2 regions of the Exiguobacterium sp. BRG2 genome follow, and region 1 is predicted to be linked to the other one. Evidence: predicted binding sites of a transcription regulator. Region 1 holds the regulator's gene; the other holds the start of a gene.

Region 1 (3,218 bases):
TTGAGCGGTATGTGTTAGTGAGACGTGATCTTAGTAGATCAATTGATAGATGAACACGGCAAGCGCTCCACCGATGATTGGACCGACGACTGGAATCCATGAGTAGCCCCAGTCAGATGAACCTTTATTCGGAATCGGTAGGATAGCGTGTGCGATACGCGGTCCAAGGTCACGGGCCGGGTTGATGGCATATCCTGTTGTACCACCAAGTGATAGACCGATGACGACGACGAGTAAACCGACGATAAGTGGTTTTAAGCCGTCACCGAATGTCGTTAAACCGAGCGCCAAGATACCGAAGACGAGAACGAATGTCCCGATGATTTCAGAAATCAAGTTCGACGGCGTATGGCGAATCGCTGGACCTGTTGCGAACACACCGAGTTTTGCAGCTTGATCATCAGTCGCTTCAAAATGTTTCATGTAATGAAGCCAAACGAGAATGGCGCCGATGAAAGCTCCGACAAGTTGTCCGGCAATATAGACAGGAACGTCTGCCCACGGTAAATCAGAGTTTAAAGCAAGTGCAATTGTTAAAGCAGGGTTCAAGTGCGCTCCACTCTCAGCAGCGACGAATGCTCCTGTCATGACGGCAAGACCCCAAGCGAACGTGATGACAATCCATCCGCTGTTTTCGGACTTCGTCTTTCTCAAGACGACACCGGCGACGACACCATCCCCGAGCAGAATGAGGATCATCGTACCGATCATTTCTAGTACAAAGTTATTCATGCAAAAACCCTCCCTTTGGATTAAAGCAAATAATGGTCTTTCTACTTTAAATTACTCCGATTTGATAACGTTTTCAATACATATAATTGAAATATAGGAATGGAAATTTTTTATTTTAATGTTTAAAGATACGAAAAATTGGATAAGAAAACACCTCGTCTTGCCTGCAAGCAAGCAAAAGAGGTGTTAACGACGACGCTTTTTTCTTTTTTTAGGTCGAAACCAACTACTGGAATAATCTAGTAGGATATGAATTGTACTCGCCACCATGATACCAATGACAAAAGCGGGTAGGGAAGCGAACCAGGAATCAATGGTCTCTGACGCGATGACTTGAAAATACAAGCTGAGAAATAATAAGGGAATCACAAGTGCAGCACTATAAAGGAGTCGGATGACATCCCCAATGATCAATCCGTGTGACCAGATCGAGCGGTGGGGCATGATCTTCACATAAGGCATCCACAGGACTCGAAATGGTCCAAAGCGATAATACGGTTCTGACTTTAAATCGAGGTCAGGTGACAACCAAAGCGTACCGACAGCGATTCCGATGGCAGTCGGTAACCAATCCGTTTGTTGCGTTGCGACCGAATACGCAACGTAACCCGTCAGTGCGACGGTATTGACGGTATCATGTACGTTTCCTGAGGGCATGAAAAAAGACCAGTCGTAACTGGTCCCTCCGTCAATGAATCGTCCGATACACGCCGATTACCTTACCAAGAATGGAGACATTATCGAAATACATCGGATCCATCGAGTCATTTTCTGGTTGTAGACGTACCTGTTGATCTTCTAAGAAGAACCGTTTCACCGTCGCTTCGCTATCTTCGGTCATAGCTACGACGATTTCTCCGTTTTCTGCTGTGTTTTGTTGGCGTACGATGACACGATCGCCGTCAAGAATACCTGCGTTAATCATTGATTCCCCATCGATCGTCAACATGAAGACCGTTTCGTTTCCTACATAATGTGCAGGAAGCGGGAATTGTTCTTCGATGTTTTCAATCGCTGTAATCGGAAGACCAGCTGTGACTTTCCCGATGACGGGAACATGAACGATGGCTTCCGTGATTTCTTCAGGCTTATCAAGCAATATCTCAATCGCACGTGGTTTCGTCGGGTCACGGCGAATCATTCCCCGTTTCTCGAGTCGATCCAAATGACCGTGTACCGTCGAGCTAGACGCGAGTCCGACTGCTTCTCCGATTTCACGAACTGATGGGGGATACCCCTTCAGTTTCACTTCAGAGACGATGTAGTCGAGAATCTCTTGTTGACGCTTAGACATTTTCCGCATACGAATTGCCACCTCTTTCTGGATTGAATTTTGAAATGTAAGAATATATGTTTCTAAATTCACTATAACATAGAACAAATGAGCGTACAAACAATTGTTCGACATTTTGTGTTGACCGAACACGGGTTCTGTGTTTATTATGAGTTATGCGAACAATTGTTCCGCGAACGTTTATTCTAACTCATTCATTTCATATTTGGAGGGATTCATGATGATTCATACGATTCGTACTCATGCTTTTTCTATTCTCTTCTATGCATTAAGTATTGCCTTCGTGATCTTTTTACTCACACCACGCCCAGATGAAAAAGTAGCGCAATTGATGACGGCTTCCGTTACGGTCGATGAGAACGCTACAGTCGAACAAATTGCTGAAGTCTACAATGACGGTTCGATGTCAGATGAGGAATACGTCAACTGGTTGATCAAAAATAATGATGTTGAGACAAAACATGTCATCTCAAAAAGCAAAATCGTTGTACCAATCGCACAGCAATGACAAAATGGAAAAGTTGTGAAAGAACGAACAGGGATGTGAGGTACGATGAAGGTCGTGATTTATTGTCGAGTATCGACCGAAAAAGAAGCACAAGATAGTTCGATTGAACGCCAACGGATGGAGCTTTCGAAGGTTGCTTCTCAAAAGGGATTTGATGTCGTGGACATCGTCTCTGAAAAAGAGAGTGGATATGATGTTGATCGGGAAGGGATGCTAACAGTTCTTGATTATGTGACACGCGATACGGTAGATGCGGTCCTGGTGACAGATGATACACGGATTGGTCGAGGGAATGCAAAAATCGCTATTTTGCATACATTCAAAAAACATGGGGTCCGCTTGATGACGCTTGATTCAGATGGAGAATATCAACTTGCGGATGCAGAAGCGATGGTCCTTGAGATCGTCTCACTCGTGGAAGAATACCAACGGAAACTGCATAATGCAAAAATCGCCCGTGGCATGCGGCGAGCAGTCGAACAAGGTTTTCGCCCGGAACGAAATCTCAATCGTCAAGGAGAGAACGCAGGACGTAGTCGAAAAGACGTACCGATCGAAGAAATTGTACGTCTTCGAGAACTCGGATTGACGTTTTCTGATATCGCCATCACCTTGCGGGGGATGGGGCATGATATTTCAAAAGCAACGGTCAATCGTCGATATCTTGAATACCGCGAACTGACA
Region 2 (3,218 bases), on a different contig from region 1:
CAGCCATCTTCTTCGTCAGTGTCGTCACGAGAACACGTTCGTTCTTCGCGACCCGGTCACGGATATTATCCATCAAGTAATCGATTTGTCCCGTGATCGGATGAATCTCGATCGTCGGATCGACGAGACCGGTCGGACGGATGATTTGCTCGACCATCTCTTTCGAATGTTCGAGTTCATACGGTCCTGGTGTCGCCGAGATATAGATCGCCTGACTGACTTTTTCCTCGAACTCCTCGAACCGTAACGGACGGTTATCTTTTGCCGACGGAAGACGGAAACCGTGATCGACGAGGACTTGTTTCCGCGCCTGATCTCCGTTATACATCCCGCGAATTTGCGGCAGTGTGACGTGTGACTCATCGGCAACGAGTAAGAAGTCCTTCGGGAAGTAATCAAGCAACGTATACGGTGTTGCCCCTTCCGGCATCAAGTTCAAGTGACGCGAGTAGTTCTCGATTCCGGAACAATAGCCCATCTCACGCATCATCTCAAGATCGTAGTTCGTCCGTTGTTCGAGCCGTTGCGCTTCAAGCAACTGATTGTCTTCACGTAACTTCGCAAGCTGCACTTCAAGTTCCTTCTCGATGTTCGCGATCGCTTTCTGTAGACGGGTATCCCCCGTCACGAAGTGGGACGCCGGGAAGATCGAGATGTGCTCGCGGTCCGCGACGATCTCACCTGTCAGCGGATCCATGTCACGGATCCGTTCAATCTCGTCACCGAAGAACTCGACCCGGACACACTGTTCGTCGCGTGACGCCGGGAAGATTTCGACGACGTCTCCGCGGACGCGGAACCGTCCGCGCTGGAAGTCGATGTCGTTTCGCTCATACTGGATGTCGATCAGACGACGAAGCATCTCGTTTCGCCCCATCTCATTGCCGACACGCAGGGATAAGACGTGGTTGTTGTACTCTTCCGGATTACCGAGACCATAGATACACGAAACGGACGCGACAATCAAGACGTCCTCCCGTTCGAACAAGGCGGACGTTGCCGAGTGACGTAGTTTATCAATCTCGTCGTTGATCGAAGAGTCCTTCTCAATGAACGTATCCGTCGATGGGACGTACGCTTCCGGTTGGTAATAATCATAAAAACTAACGAAGTATTCGACCGCATTGTTCGGGAAGAATTCCTTGAACTCCGAGTAGAGTTGTCCCGCTAGTGTTTTGTTGTGGGCAAGGACGAGCGTCGGTTTCTTGATTTCCTTGATGACGTTCGAGACCGTGAACGTCTTCCCGGTACCGGTCGCCCCAAGCAACGTCTGATGTCGTTCGCCTTGTTTTAGCCCAGTCACCAATTTTTCGATTGCCGTCGGTTGATCACCGCCTGGTTCAAATGGTGAAACGAGTTCAAAATCCATCGTTTGCTTCCCCCTCATCACGTTAAAAAATCTATTTTTATTGTACCACTTTACGAACAAACATTCGATTATGAAGTGCTCCTTTTAGGAAGTTACCCTTTTTTTCGAAAATGCAAAAGTTTCTTTTTGCTTCGAGTGTTGATCCTCGATTTTTCTGCCAACAAAAAAATCCCCGTCACGGCTGTTCCGTGACAGGGATGTACTCGTTAATGTAAGGACCGCACTTTAGTGCGACCATGGACCGGCTCGTTGACGAACAGGATACCAAGTTCATGATGATCTTGTTCATAAAAGGCACGTTGCGCAAACCGGATGTCACCGTTATGGTTCATGACTTCAAGACGCAGATACGGTTTGTGTTTTTGGATGGCTTCGTAGAACGATGCTTCCGAATCGACCTTCTCACCATTGACCTTATAGATCGCTTCACCTGGAATCAAGCCCATCTCAGCAGCCGGTTTATCAGGTAGCGTTCCAAGAATGACGGCACCACGCGTTCCATTGAGGAACAACGGTGTCTGTGCCCGGTTCAAGCGTTTGACCCGCTGATGCAACAAGATATGCAGAACAAGCAACAAAACGATTCCGTACAGCCATTCAGCTTGTCCGGTGACGTATGCAAGAACCGTCAATAGAATCGCGACGAGGCTCGTGATCAAACGTCCTTGAACGAGCGGACGCATCAATTCTTTCGGCAGCTTACCTGTAAAGAGGAAACTGAAACCGATCGGTAACCAGAGAACGACCGGAACGAGTTCCGGGAAGCTGTAACGTGGCCACCAGGCTTCAAGCACGTCGCCCGGAACAAAGACGAGCAAAGGCAATAGCCAAAGTTTATTCGCTGACAGCCCACCGATGAAGCGACCACGCTTCGAAACGACGAGTGACGGTGACAGGCGTCGCTGCCCGCGCCACCAGACGAGGAGACATTCCGCGACGAGCGTCAACGTTGCAAGTAATAAAACCATCTTCGGCTCGACCGCTCGGATCGAGTCAAGACGTGAATCCATTAGGAACCAGCCGGTCAGTCCAAGCAAGAAGATCGGCCAGAGTGGCAGGTTCAAACGAACGATCCCGACCAACAACAGGACGCTCGAGAGTCCGAGTAACAACAGAGCGTATTGCGGCGTCAGCGTCAATCCGAGCCATCCGCTGACGATGGACAAGACGAGACCGACGAGTAGACCTGGTAAAAGTGTTTCGAGGACATCGCTTCGTTTGCCGTGTGTCCGGGAGCGAAACAGTCCGCGTTCCCGTTTGACACGCCGGATGCCGATGACCCAACTGACAAGGAGTGCTAACCACAAGGTCGGACTGGCGATGAGACTAATCGCGGTCCAACCAATTTCATCGAGTAATTCCACGCGCATTCAGACCTCTTTCCATTCCTTATTATTGAGCAGCGACCTCGAGTGCTTTTTTCCGCTGGACGTCATTCTTATCGTCCTGGAGTTTCTTCAGGAGACGCGTCTCCATCTCACCCGCTGTCTGCTGATCGATTTTTCCAGTGACGTCGAGGTTCGCGTCCTTTTGCAAAGCCTCGACAGCTTGTTTCATCGTGTCACCGAAATAGCCGTCCTGTCCTTTGGGCTCATAACCGATCGCTTCGAGGACGAGGTGGGCATTCTCGACTGATTTTCCGTAATCGCCGACAGCGAGTGACTTTTGATCAGTCAAAATCTTCGTGACGTTGAAGTACGCCGGTTGTTTGACTTCGACCGTCGGCTTGACCCCTTTTTTGTGGATCCAGTTTCCGTCTGGTGTCAGCCATTTGTTCGTCGTTAACTTCAGGTCGCTACCGTCCTTCAAATCATACGCACTTTGGACGATCCCTTTCCCGAACGACTTC

Evidence for each region. Region 1 encodes LexA, which represses DNA repair genes until DNA is damaged. Its sites were predicted from a motif close to CGAACATATGTTCG; they were not measured.
Region 2: the regulator LexA is predicted to act here: its motif matches at 1,423-1,436, upstream of uvrB (excinuclease ABC subunit UvrB).

The regions. Positions count from the first base shown of each region.
Region 1 covers NZ_JAUZUW010000001.1:437,704-440,921, forward strand. Annotated here, with positions in the region: gene Q9R23_RS02225 (MIP/aquaporin family protein) at 31-732, opposite strand; gene Q9R23_RS02230 (metal-binding protein) at 919-1,389, opposite strand; gene lexA (transcriptional repressor LexA) at 1,421-2,035, opposite strand; gene yneA (cell division suppressor protein YneA) at 2,247-2,534, shown strand; gene Q9R23_RS02245 (YneB family resolvase-like protein) at 2,580-3,218, shown strand, end outside.
Region 2 covers NZ_JAUZUW010000008.1:104,479-107,696, reverse strand. Annotated here, with positions in the region: gene uvrB (excinuclease ABC subunit UvrB) at 1-1,369, opposite strand, end outside; gene Q9R23_RS11505 (PDZ domain-containing protein) at 1,576-2,739, opposite strand; gene Q9R23_RS11500 (S41 family peptidase) at 2,762-3,218, opposite strand, start outside.